Regions from separate parts of the Lutispora sp. QWL-02 genome, predicted to be linked through region 1. Evidence: riboswitches for the same ligand, from Rfam matches in the RefSeq annotation. Region 1 holds a riboswitch; the other holds the start of a gene.
What was found. Region 1 has a riboswitch for nickel and cobalt ahead of AC4HCY_RS05460 (cation-translocating P-type ATPase). Riboswitches for the same ligand answer to the same signal wherever they lie in the genome.
Positions count from the first base shown of each region.

Region 2: it holds a riboswitch for nickel and cobalt, as region 1 does, so the genes downstream of both, AC4HCY_RS15245 (cation diffusion facilitator family transporter) here and AC4HCY_RS05460 (cation-translocating P-type ATPase) in region 1, are expected to answer to the same signal.

Region 1 is NZ_CM177762.1:1,231,513-1,238,653, reverse strand. It holds gene AC4HCY_RS05460 (cation-translocating P-type ATPase) at 1-2,502, opposite strand, end outside; NiCo riboswitch at 2,634-2,734, opposite strand; gene AC4HCY_RS05455 (cation transporting ATPase C-terminal domain-containing protein) at 2,853-3,596, opposite strand; gene AC4HCY_RS05450 (hypothetical protein) at 3,940-4,098, opposite strand; gene AC4HCY_RS05445 (ATP-dependent Clp protease ATP-binding subunit) at 4,175-6,607, opposite strand; gene AC4HCY_RS05440 (protein arginine kinase) at 6,635-7,141, opposite strand, start outside.
Region 2 is NZ_CM177762.1:3,214,615-3,221,755, forward strand. It holds gene AC4HCY_RS15240 (peptidase C69 family protein) at 1-1,031, opposite strand, end outside; gene AC4HCY_RS15245 (cation diffusion facilitator family transporter) at 1,051-1,932, opposite strand; NiCo riboswitch at 2,071-2,166, opposite strand; gene AC4HCY_RS15250 (cupin domain-containing protein) at 2,413-2,931, shown strand; gene AC4HCY_RS15255 (DUF4153 domain-containing protein) at 3,055-4,659, opposite strand; gene AC4HCY_RS15260 (helix-turn-helix domain-containing protein) at 4,680-4,889, opposite strand; gene AC4HCY_RS15265 (DUF2975 domain-containing protein) at 4,906-5,355, opposite strand; gene hydG ([FeFe] hydrogenase H-cluster radical SAM maturase HydG) at 5,609-7,027, opposite strand; gene hydE ([FeFe] hydrogenase H-cluster radical SAM maturase HydE) at 7,086-7,141, opposite strand, start outside.

The DNA of each region.
Region 1 (7,141 bases):
GCCAAGTTTCACAAACTCATACCACAATACAGATGCAGCCGCAATGCCAAAAACTGTGAAAAATTGTCTGTCGGTAAGGGGTGCAAGCTTTAAGATTCCACACATCGGAGTATACAGTATCACCAGAATTCCTGCTATTGTTCCGACATTGACTGCCCACATTACCTTGTCTTTTGCAAGATGCTTTATAGACTGAAACACAAAGTTTCTGTCAGAGCTGTTGACCTGTACCAGGAACAAATTGGCGAGAATAATAATTGCAAGGCCTGCAGTACGAGCAAGAACAGCATTATCAGGGTTTTGCGAGAGTATTGAATAATAAGCTCCGAAGGACGATGCAAAAATCACAATGCCCTGCAGCACACTCTTAAACAAAATTCTTGCCGTCAAAAGTTTTTCTTCCGGGTTCCGAGGTTTTCTATCCATGATATCAGTTTCCGCGGGCTGACGCTCTAACACTATTGAACAAGTAGGATCAATAACCAATTCCAGCAATACTACATGGAGAGGAAGCAAAAACAAGTTTGCAGGGCTAATCCCCATTAACGGTGCCAACAGAGAAGAAAAAGCAATTGGAATATGAATAGTGAACACATAACCTACCGCTTTTCTTATATTGTCATAAATGCGCCGTCCGTCCCGAATGGTTTTAACTATGGTAGAAAAGTTGTCATCCATCAAAATCAAGTCGGCAGCTTCACGTGATACCTCCGAGCCTCTCTTGCCCATAGCAATACCGATATCTGCATATTTCAAAGCCGGCGCATCATTTACACCGTCGCCTGTCATAGCAACGATTTCCCCATTATCTTTGAATGCTTTAACTATACGCATTTTATGTTCCGGTACCACGCGGGAAAAAATACTCACTTTTTTGACATGCTCCCGCAATTCTTCATCCGTCATACTGTTAAGCTCATCACCTGTGATAATATTATCACTATTTGGCATGCCAATCTGCTTTGCAATGCTGCTTGCGGTAATACCATTGTCGCCTGTGATCATAACAACACGTACACCAGCTTTTGTACACTGCCTGATGTCTTCTTTGACAGATTCCCTTGGGGGATCAGCAAGCCCGATCAAGCCACAAAGAGTGAGCGTACAATCAGTAATTCCAGCAGGAATATCATCTTCATTTACGGGCTTCATCATTCCAACTGCAATCACTCTTAGACCTTGTTTTGACATTTCAATAACTTTTGCTTCAACTTCTTTACGTTGGGTATCGTTCATTTTACAGATAGTCAGAATTCTTTCAGGAGAACCTTTTGCTGCAATGATGATTTCATCATCATGCTTCCATACATGCCCCATCATTTTCAATTCATTAGTGAAAGCATATTCTGTAATCAATGAACCGCTAAAAAGATGTTCTTCGGCAATACCTAATTTATCACAATGGACAAGCATTGCTTTTTCCATAGGATCATATGCATCCGTTTCGCATGCAAGCCCCATAGTTTCGCATAGTTTCATATTGTCGCTATCAATTGCCCAGGTATCACGAACCGTCATTTGGTTCATCGTAATAGTTCCCGTTTTATCTACACAGAGTACCGAAACGGCACCCAAGGTCTCAACAGATGGCAAGCGGCGCACTAGAGACTTTTGTTTGGCAAGCCTCCATGCTCCCATAGAAAGGAATACAGTCAATATTACAGGAAATTCTTCTGGTATCATTGCCATGGCAAGTGTAATACCGGAGAGAATGCTCTCAATCAACCGATCACTATTCGTATGGTCAGGAATATTAAGCCAAGTAACAAATCCTACAGCTGCAAATAAAACAGCAGCGATACCAGCGCACAGCTTGACCAGGCTTCCGGTCTGTTTTTGCAGAGGTGTAGGAGATTCAGGTGCAGAAGCCACATTTGCACCAATCTTCCCGTATTCAGTAGAAGTACCGATTTTATCTACCAACACATATGCACTTCCTTGTGTTACTAATGTTCCGGCATAGCAATAATCTTTGCGCCAGTAATCAGTGGAAGGTTCTGCATTATCAATGGTGGTTTTCCAAACACCTTCAGCTTCACCCGTCAGTGAGGACTCATCAACGCACAGATCACTCGCCTTTAATATCTCACCGTCAGCAGGGATTTTTACACCCTCAGAAATCAGCATGAGATCGCCAGGAACTAAATCAGCGCTAGCAATAAAAATTTCTTTTTCATCACGAATAACTTTAATATGAGGTGCGGATAAGTCTTTTAATGCTTTTAGCGTTTTGTCGGTTTTCCATTCTTGTATAACATCAATGCTGATGACACCGACAACGAAAATTAGCATTATTGCACCGTCACGAGGTTCACCAAGTATAAAGTAGATGACTGCAGCCACAATCAGCAGTAAAAACATGGGTTCGCAAATGATGTGAAATACTTTGAGGAAAAAGTTTTCCTTTTTCTCAGAAATCAGTTCGTTTTTCCCGTACTGTTCCTGACGTTTACGGGCTTCAACACTAGTCAAGCCCTGCATGTTTGATTTGTGTTCTGTCATAAAGGTTACCTCCATTTATGCCTTCCGGCATTATTAAGATAGCTCTATGGCACTTCATAAAGTCAGCTTTGTGTAGACTTTTACAGCTAATGTTCCTTAATGTGTATAAAAAAAACATCCATGGAACATATTACTGTCCCACAGATGTTTGAGTAATCCATCTGTTGCCGTTTGTCTACGGCCCAGCCCCATGACCTTTTTATAGGTTCATCGCCTGCTCAGTTTGTACTGTAGATTTATATGCAGTGCAAAGAGATTTATTTAATTTTACCATATAACTATGATGCTTTTCAATAGTTTTATGACTATTACTATATATTAATTGGATATTGTTATTTATTCCTGCTTTGCTATTGTACCCCATACTTTTTGATGTACCACATCTTGATTACTTGAGTTAAGGCAACATAGAAAAACAGGATTAGAATCAGAAAAACCCAGTACATTGAGGGAAGTTCTACAAACCCAAAAGCACTACCAAAAGTTGAGTTAGCTAAAAAAGCTCCAAAACATACTATTAAGATTGAGGTTACCATAAGCGGCCTGCTTGCTCTGCTTTGAATAAACGGAATCCTGTTTGTCCTTATTACATGGATAATCAATGTCTGTGTAAACAAAGACTCAACAAACCATCCTGTCTGGAATAATGCAGGATTGTTCCAGGCTTTAAATACATATAGCATCAGGAAATAAGTTGCGTAGTCAAATATAGAACTAATCGGTCCAATATACAAAATAAATCTCTTAATTTCATCAACTGCCCATTTCCTTGGCCTTGCAATCCATTCTTCGTCTACCGAATCTGTAGGAATGGTAGTTTGTGATATATCATACAGCAGATTATTAGTTAAAACCTGAATAGGAAGCATCTCAGGGGTTAATCCTACTGCAACGGCAATGCCGAATAAGAATGATTCAAACCAGTTTCCTTTAGTCAAACCGTTAATTAGAAACACAAGAGGAGCCATTATGAATATAAACTTTATCATAAGCCAAGTATATTGGTTTATACCCTTGTCAAAGCTGGTCATAGATCTCTCGCCAGTCATTTTACCACTTAATTGACCAAAATAGGTCTTCTTGCCTGTAGTCAATACTACAGCTCTAGCAGTCCCACTCTAAAAAATTTTAATGCTACCCTCCCGATATAGTTATTCAGGCATCAGAAGGCATGGCAGACGTCTCTGCCAGCAGGTCTATCTTCCATACCCTTCACCTCACTTTCATAGATAGAAATTAATTATTATTGCAAGTATTATCATTTAAAAAAGGCAATGGAAAATACAAGGTTAATAAATATGTTTTTTAACCTTGCAAAAATGTTTATTTAGTTAAATTCTGAACAGGTTTAACTTGCAAATTGGATTTAACAAATGAACTGTGGGGGACAACAGAGACTTGTTGCCAAAGAAAAGTTTATAGAGAAAGAAGGATATATCATACAAACTTGATAAACTCTAATAAAAAAATAACAGAGTTTGACATAGCTGATATCCTGTTATCTCTATGCTCTGCACCTATAAATGTCAAACTAAAGGGCAGACACATAGGGCTGCCCTCTTTCTTGAAAATATTCTTCACTTCGTTCATAATCACAGGATGCGCCTCCTATTTGCCAGCCATTCCGTGCTAATCCGTGCAAGATTCCGCGTAAATCTGTGTTCTCCGTTTCCTACTTAAATATCAGCTTTTCGCCGTCGGAGTCTATAAGGACCTTGCTCCCGGCTTTCACATTGCCTGCCAGCATTTCTTCGGACAGCTTATCCTCCATCATCTTTTGAATTGCTCTTCTGAGAGGCCTTGCTCCATAAATCGGGTCATAACCTTTTTTGACCAGTAGAGCTTTGGCTGCATCCGTCACTTCTATCTCTATATTGAGTTCACCAATTCTCTTGACCAAGGATTTCAGCATCAAGTCCACAATTTTCTTCAGATGGTCCTCTTCCAGTTGATGGAATACTATTACATCATCTATTCTGTTCAAGAATTCAGGCCTGAAGGTTTTTTTCAGTTCTTCCATCACATTGTCTTTCATTCTTTCATAGGCTTCTTCTTTTTCTCCCACGGCCGAAGTAAAGCCCATGACCTTTTGCCTTCTGATAGTGCTTGCGCCCACATTGGAGGTCATTATTATCACCGTATTCTTGAAATCCACCGTCCTGCCCTTTCCGTCCGTCAATCTTCCATCCTCCAGTATCTGAAGGAGCACATTGAATACATCCGGATGAGCTTTTTCTATCTCATCCAGCAAAACTACCGAGTACGGCTTTCTCCTCACCTTTTCGGTAAGCTGCCCGCCTTCCTCGTAGCCCACATATCCCGGAGGTGAACCTATGAGCCTTGACACAGTATGCTTCTCCATATACTCAGACATATCTATCCTGATCATGGCGTTTTCGTCACCAAACAGCACATCGGCCAGAGCTCTGGATAATTCCGTCTTGCCTACGCCTGTAGGTCCGAGGAATATGAAGGACCCTACAGGCCTCTTCGGGTCCTTTAAGCCTACCCTCGCTCTTTTTATAGCCTTGGATACTGCCGAAACAGCTTCCTCCTGGCCTATGACCCTTTCGTGGAGGATATTCTCCAAGTTTAAAAGTCTCTTGGATTCTTCTTCTGCAAGCTTTGTAACAGGTATACCCGTCCATAAGGACACAATGTGTGCGATTTCCTCTTCGCCTATAACAGGCTCATTTTGATTTGCCTTGTCATTCCACTGTTTTTTTATAGCCTCGAGATTCTTTTTAGTGTCCTGCTCTTTATCCCTTATCTCTGCTGCTTTCTCAAAGTTCTGAGAATTGATCGCTTCGGCTTTTTCCTTATCCAGAGACAACAGCTCCTCCTCCAGCTTCTTTACATCCGGCGGAGCCGTAAAGGTTTTTATCCTGATCCTTGAAGCAGCTTCGTCTATAAGATCTATGGCCTTATCGGGAAGGAATCTGTCGGTTATATATCTGTCGGAAAGATCGACTGCTGCCTTTATCGATTCATCTGTTATCTTGACTTTGTGGTGGGCCTCATATTTATCCCTCAAGCCTTCCAAAATCTGAACGGTTTCTTCCTTGGTAGGCTCTCCGACCATTACAGGTTGGAACCTTCTCTCTAAAGCAGGGTCCTTTTCCACATGCTTTCTGTATTCATCCAAAGTGGTAGCACCGATAGCCTGTATCTCCCCCCTGGCCAGGGCGGGCTTTAATATATTGGAAGCATCGATAGCTCCTTCGGCCCCCCCGGCTCCTATGATGGTGTGCATTTCATCGATAAACAATATGACATTTTTATCTTCTTTTATTTCATTCATCACATTTTTGAGTCTTTCTTCGAATTCGCCTCTGTATTTTGAGCCTGCTACCATAGCAGAAAGGTCCAGCGTCACTACTCGTTTATCCTTCAATATTTCAGGCACGTTTCCTTCTGCAATTTTTTGTGCAAGGCCTTCAGCTATGGCAGTTTTTCCGACACCCGGATCGCCGATTAAGACTGGATTGTTCTTGGTTCTTCTGCTCAATATCTGTATTACCCTTTCAGTCTCCTTATCCCTGCCGATTATGGGGTCGATTTTGCCATCTCTGGCTGCTTCGGTTAAATCCTTCCCGTATTGCTGAAGGTTTGGAGTATTGGTTCTCTTTGCTCCTGAAGCGCCTGCTTTTGCAGCCGGCTTATCCTCACTTGATAGTTGTTTTATAATATCATCTTCTATGTCCTCCAGGGTTATGCCTATGCTGTCCAGTATCTGGGCTGCAACTCCTTCACCTTCTCTGAGCAGCGCCAATAAAAGATGCTCTGTACCTACATAGTTGTGTCCCAGGGCTCTCGCTTCGCTTAAGCTGCTTTCCAGTATATTTTTGGTTCTTGGTGTATAGCCTATCACCTTGGTTACAGGTTCTTGACCCATACCGATTACGGCCATGACCCTTTTTCGCAGTTCCTCCAGATCGCCGCCTCTGTTTTTTATCAATTGGGCTCCTATGCCCTCATCTTCTCTGACGAGCCCCAGCAGTATATGCTCCGTGCCGATGTAGTCATGTCTTAGCCTGATGGCTTCTTCCTGAGCATATACCATTACCCTTTGGGCTCTTTCCGTAAATTTATCAAAAATACCCATATAATCTCCTCTTTCTATCAATAAAAGTTATAATTTTCCCCTTATTATTTCTGCCCTTATTATATCCCTGGCCTCGGGGGTTAATTCTTCTCCCGCGTACTTCTGTATGCTTGCAGGCTGCGTCTCTATCATTATCTCGTTTAGTAGCGGTACGGTGAGATTTTCAATGAAATTCAAATCCATGCCCAATCTTATATCGGACAGAAGCTTCATCGCTTCCTGAGAAGTCATGACTCTGGCATTTTTAAGGATACCCCATGAGCGCCAAAACTTATCCTCCAGCTGGATTCTATTGTTGTTCAATAAAATGTTTCTGGCCTCTCTTTCCTTTTCTACGATTTGAGAGGTTACGGCATTGATATTCCCGACTATTTCTTCCTCGGACAGGCCTAAGGTTATCTGGTTGGATATCTGGAAAAGATTGCCCAAAAACTCTGTCCCTTCACCATATAAGCCCCTTATAGTCAGCCCTATCTGGGTTACCGCCTGAAGTATCTTGCTTATGTTGCCTATCATATTTAATGCAGGAAGATG
Region 2 (7,141 bases), 2.0 Mb from region 1:
TCAATTTTTACCCAGTTGCCTACAGCTTTATGCTGCTCTTCTTCTGAAAAAAACATTTCTCTGCTTTTTGTAAACCAGTATGGTTTATAAAGTGAAATGCATGGCAGTGATGTTCCTGTTGTCCATAATGTAATGTCACCGTCTTTTAGCCGGACTACCATGCTTCCGGTAGTTTGGCTGGAAACAATTCCACCGCCATGCATGCATACGCTCTTCATGCTCCCGGCTTTAAAGTTTTTCACTTTATCATTATCACAATGGCTTCTCAAAACCCTCATCATGCAATTCACATCTATCTTTCCAGCATTATTTCTTAAGCTGCTCTCGGTATAGCTTTGTCTGTAATCCCCTTTTGCTGCAAATGAATATAACTTATCTTCATAGCAAAGCTTGAAACTAAAGTCCACTTTTGATCTGCACCATCCTTTTCTTATGGCATTTTCTATCAACCCGCTGCTGCATTCGTCAAAATCATTTCTTAAAGAAAGAGAATTTGAGATGGTATGTATATCGCTTATGCGTTTGACAGCCCAATTCTTTGCTGCTGTTTCCAATACATATGCATCTTCGCGGTCTGCTATGATAAAAGAATTATGATAACGAAGGTTCTCCGTATACCCGGCTTTACCGCCCTGTCCGTAATGCTCCAATAGGTGAATTATATAGTATACGGCATCGATAGCTCTTTCACATGATTCCAATGCCAGCCTCAGCATATCCATACCTAATAAAGACTCCGGTTCCAGCTTCTCTTTTGTAAATACCGCCTCATTGCCTATAACCAGACCTTTGTCGTTAACACCCATTTCAGCGCCCCACATCCAATGGGGCTTTATCAATATCACCTCATGGGTAAGCTCTCTCTGCTCGACTTCCACATATGTGCATTTTGCTTTCTTACCCTTTTCATTCAACCTGCCGGGTATCCTAAGCATGATCTGAGGTTCATTGGGCTCCCTATCACTGTTCTTAGCAAATATCACCGAATTGTCTTTTGTCACATTTGATAAAGCAACGAGTGTATCGCACATAATTTACCCTCCTTTAAACTCAAGCTTTATTTTCTCCATTAAAAGGTTCAAGATGAGCCAGAACATGCACATTCTCACTGATGGCTTCACGTAATTTTTCTTCAATATTATGGATCAATTTATGGGATTCTTCAACGCTCATATTTGGATCGGTCATAATGTGCATGTCGATATGCAAGTCATTATCACTTCCCCGGCTGCGTATATTATAGGTATCCTTAACCTGTTCAAAGCCAAGGGCAATATTTTTGATTTTTTCTGTATCAACAGCGGCTTTATCGACCAGCACATCACTATTGTCCCTAAATATCTCATAAGCTGCAAAAATTATAAAGCCGGCTACAATGAGAGATGCAATAGGGTCAATGATTGACGGCAGCCCCATTTTGATGCATATAAGCGTTGCTAATACACCTATTGAGACATATATATCACTTCTTGTATGCATGGAGTCGGATATCAGAATCTGACTCCCAAGCTTTTTACCGCTCTTGTATTCATATAAACATACAAAAATATTGATGCAAAGCGTTATAAGAAGTACGATCAGACTTTCCATCGTAATGCTTGGTATTACCGGGTTCACAAACCTGCTTATTGCACTTAGAATTATTTTCATGCCAATAAAGAAAAGCATTCCCGCTATAAAGAGGCCTGTAAGTGTTTCAAACTTTTTGTGCCCGTATGGATGATCCTTATCAATCGGCTTGGATGCCAATCGTATTCCTATCAGGCCTACAACATTAGAAGAACCATCTGTCAATGAGTGAAATCCATCTGCGGTCATACTGGAACTATTTATAATTGAGCCTATCATTATCTTCAGTACCGCAACACCCAGATTTGCAAAAAGAATAATCCAAAGCACCTGTCTAACTTTTTTATAAATATCTGCTGACATGATCATCTACCCCTTCAACTGATTATCTTTATCACTGAATGAAGTTTCGTTCAATATTAATTACCTAAGCCTTAAGAATAACGATAAGCAATAATAACTGGTAGAAAAAATACCCGTGGCACCATAATTTCTTTGAATTATAGTCCCACAGGTATTCACTCCTGCTGCCGGCTTTTCTGCCAGCCCAGCCCCACACGCTTCTAAAAAGCGTATCGCCTGCTCTATTTGCAAATATTTACTTATCTGTAATTACAGTCTATGTTAAAGAGGGTTAATTTGTCAATCATAAATGTTTTTATTATACAATTTATTTTTGAGAGGCTTCTTTTACAGTTAGTATTTTCATTTCTGAGAATCAAACACATCTTCACAACATAAAACATATGATAATATTATAAGCCTGTGGGAGGATTGATAGTTGTGAATAAAAAGCACCAATGCCCTTATTATAATGAAATACCAAAGCATAACTATTATCAAATGCACCAGTGTCCTTACTTAGCTAATGCTCCAATGTATAATCCAAATTTCTGGGCACAGTTTTCTGATCAGCATACTCCCTTTTGTGATGAAGAAGAGCACAGTAATCTTATTGAGTTAAAGGACTATGGAGCAAGCCCTTTTGTGGTTAATATTTCAGATGCCACCGAACAAAACAATACATTCCGTACCGCCCTATGGACAGGAAATCATTTGCAGCTTACCTTGATGAGCATCAAAGTTGGTGAAGAAATAGGCTTAGAGATTCATCCTAATGTTGATCAATTTTTACGTATCGAAGAAGGTCAAGGAATTGTTAAGATGGGTGATAGAAAAGATAGGTTGGATTTTCAAAGAAGAGTCTATGATGACTTTGCCATCATCATACCTGCCGGTAAATGGCACAATGTTATCAATACAGGCAATAAGCCGCTTAAGCTGTACTCTATTTATGCGCCGCCTCAACATCCAAAGGGCACAGTTCATGAAACTAAAGCAATTGCAGAAGCTGCTGAGTAAAGCTGCAGCAAAGTATCAACAGCATCTGTAAAAGTCTGCAAAAACAGCTTTCTATGGAAAAAGTTGTCATAGAAAGCTGTTTCTTATTTCACCTGATGTCTTCCCATGGACAAATCCATATCATCATTCAATAAGCTTTGCAAACTCTCTAACCTTTTGCCGTACATGCAAGTCCTGCAAACTGTCCCGTGATTTTCCCAATAGCTTTTCGCTCTCCCGGCGTTGATGATATATATAGGCCCTAAGCTCGGCCCTTAGCTTATCATCTCCTGTCTGTGCATAAATTTTTAATGCAGGATCAATCCCTGATGGGCCTGATAGATATAATATTTCTACATCAAAGCTTTCGAGTGTTCCCGAAAGAAAACGATCGGCATTGTATCGGGCAACAAAACCGTCGGGGTTAAGAAGACAAAGCGAGCAAAGCATCAGAGTACCTATAAAAAGTGAAAGCCGTACAATTGAAAACTGCCATTTTTGCAATGCAATTACACCGGCAAATATAAAAGAAAGGAAGCCCATAAACAAGCATGGCAGCAACCGGCGTATAGAAAGCCCGTATGCCCCTATATACAGCGCCATTTTGCTGAATGCGGTGGCTATGAGTATCATAGTCAGCAAAGAGAGCAAGCAATTAAATATTTTTAATGCGCAGCCTCTTTGCTGAGGTTTTTTGCAAAAAATATTGGCCAATACCAGTATGGATAGATTGATAGCTGCAATTTGACACAGTTCAAAAAATCCGCTGCGCGCATACTCCGAATAAATCTGCCATCCCTCTGGCCTCTGTCCTGCGAAAGCAGAGAAAAAGTAAGGCAGCTGGCTGCCTATGAATACCAGATACAGACCGCATATTAAACCAAGGGCAGTGTAAACAGTAGCCAATGAGAGTACCTTTGCGGATTCAATAGCATATTGAATCCCCACTCTTTTAAATGTATTGCAGCCTCTGTTGTGTGCGCACCCCGACACAAGCCCGAATAGATAAGCTGCTATCGGTATTGCAAGAAAACCGTTAAATATAAAATCCATAAATTGATTCTTCATCCATCGGTAATATTCATAGATTGTATTTGCTATTTTAGAGAAACCTCCACTGTCTGCTCTCATAAGCAATGGCAGGACCATACCTGCAACTAATAATGCAAGCAGCAGACCGAGCATAATGGATAAAATCTGCCTTCCCAGTCTTCCTTTTATATATTTGGGCGAAGAAAGGCTTTTGTACTGGCAAGCAAAATTTTTAAACGGAATAACAAATAGGCCGTTGATGCCGTCCAATAAAAGCCAGTTGCCGGTATTGCATAATATTAGCCGTCCTGAAGCATGGAGGACATAGTAAATAGCTGCGCAAAACAAAAACAAGCTGCGCCAGGGCTCTAGCCCATTGTTTGGGTAAAGGGAATAGCTCATCCCGGTCAATGTGATCGCTGCAAGCCAAAAGAATCCTGAACGAGAAAGGCTTACCCCTTTTTTCATAAGATACATGGTAACAGCAAGGCAATAGCCAATGGTAAAGGCCGTAACCCCCCAACCCTGCCATGAAAACAATACCCATCGGGCAAAGAAAAATCCCAAAACAAAAGCTAAGAATGCAAAAATAACATCCCTATTATCAGGTATAAAAGGCTCCGCAGATTTATAACCCCGCAGCGCTTCATCTCCCTTCAACGGCTGTGCCGCATCATCAGATAATACGACCTTATCGCTTGAAAAATTCCCTTTCATATATCCCACCTCATCATTTTTTAGTCTTGGTCTTTGAACTCCAGAATGTCACCGGGCTGGCAATTAAGCGCCTTGCAGATCGCCTCCAATGTGGAGAAACGAATTGCTTTAGCCTTACCGGTTTTAAGAATGGAGAGATTCGCCTGACTGATACCTATTCTTTCAGCCAGTTCGCCAGATGACATCTTTCGCTTTGCCATCATCACATCCAAATTTACTATAATAGGCATGCCCTTTCTGCCCCCTTTATATCGTGAGTTCCGATTCGTTCTTTAGTTCTACCGCCTGCGCAATGACATTTTTGATCACCCGCACGATGAGACCCATAAATGCAGCAGCCACAGCCACAAAGATCCATGGGAAATAATACGGTATCGAAGCAAAACAGATAATAGCTCCTGCAAAACAGCTCCAAGAAATCCGCCTCAGATATTCAACATTGGCTGTAATGAATACCTGTTCAAGCTCAATGCGGTGGAGCAGACGGTAAAGGCAAAAAAGTAGTACCGCTGCCGGAATACTTCCGGAATAGATGGTTAATAGGAAGAAAATTTCTTTCCCGACCAGATCCGCCCGCGAAAAATCCAGAAACCTCCGCACAAGCCATGGGGCAGATAGAGCAGTGCCGATCAGCATAAACGTGAAAACTAGAATGCATAATTTACTTAGACTGATTGATTTCTTGCCGTTCCACATAAAATCATCCTCCAAAACATTGTGAGAAATTCATTTTCATTGTTTGTAGTATAGCATAGGAATTATTGATATGCAATAATATTTTATTGTTATTCGATATATTTTTAATGTTTTCTATAAAGATTTGATTAATTGAGGTTTTCAATTAAGGTAGGATAAATATGAGCCTCTCAAAATTCCTTTCAAGAGGCCCATAATCCGCATGATTAATTGTTATAATATGCTTGCTGTTAATTTTTCATCATCTGCTTGTCTATAATCTGAAATCGCGACTGCCGTTGGTGATGTTTATTAGATTTTGCCTTACAATTTCCCTTACCTTTTCTTTTGGAATGTCTTCAATTCCCCTTCTGATCAAAGCCTCACCCAGTTCTTTGGTTTCCGGCGAAGCATAATCCTCCAGATATTCCTTCAGTGTCATAAGCGCATTGGGGTGGCAGCAGTTCTGTATCTGTCTGCTCTTGCAAAGGCTCATGAACCTGTCACCAGTCCTGCCTTCCCTGTAGCAGGCGGTGCAAAAGCTTGGAATGTACCCCATCTCCATCAACCATCTGACAATCTCGTCAAGGGTTCTTCGGTCGCTTACATCAAATTGGGAAGAATTTTCGTCTTCAGGCTCGGGCTCGTCATATCCTCCAACGCTTGTTTTTGAGCCGCCGCTGATTTGGGAAATACCCAGGTGAAGGACGCGTTCCCTGCATTCTTTGCTTTCCCTTGTCGATACGATCATCCCTGTGTATGGTACTGAGATGCGGATACATGCTACAATTTTAGCAAATACATCGTCACTTATTCCATTGCTGAAGGTGGACGGATCTATGTCATCTGCAGGACGTATCCTGGGTACGCTGATTGTATGGGGGCCCACACCAAATACCGCTTCAAGGTGCTCGGCATGCATCAGTAAGGCTGCAAATTCATACCTGTACAGCTCAAGCCCGAACAGCACACCCACCCCCACGTCATCAATACCGCCCAGCATGGCTCTGTCCATTGCTTCGGTATGCCAGGCATAATCATGCTTTGGCCCTGTGGGATGCAGCTTTCCATAGCTTTCCTTATGGTATGTTTCCTGGAATAGGATATATGTTCCGATTCCTGCATTTTTCAGTTTAGTATAGTTTTCCACCGTCGTCGCAGCAATATTGACGTTTACCCTGCGGATGGCCCCGTTTTTATGCTTTACGCTGTAAATCGTATCGATGGATTCAAGGATATACTCGATGGGATTGTTTACCGGGTCTTCGCCGGTTTCCAATGCAAGCCGCTTATGGCCCATATCCTGCAGTGCTATAACCTCGCGCCTGATTTCGTCCTGTGTCATTTTCTTTCTTGTGATGTGCTTGTTTTTCTTATGGTATGGACAATATATACAGCCGTTTACACAGTAATTGGACAGGTATAGCGGCGCAAACATTACAATTCGGTTTCCGTAAAAATCCTTTTTGATTTGTTCGGCAAGTCTATAGATCTCATTGTTTTTTTCTTCGATTTCACAATCCAGCAAAACGGCAGCTTCCCTATGTGAGAGGCCTTTGCGGAGCTTTGCCTTTTCAATGATGCTGTTGATAAGCTCGGAATTATTTTTGTTTTTTTCCGCATATTCCAGCGTATCAAGAACCTCCTGATGCGATATGAATTCTTCTGCTTTGGATGATTTTGGATCGTACATGATATTACTCCCTTCTTATATGGGTCAGAAAATCTTCCCCTTCAGTAATGGAATCCTCTTAAAGAGCTGATTTATGGTCTCCACGGGTTACGGATATTTGGTAGCCGATGCTTT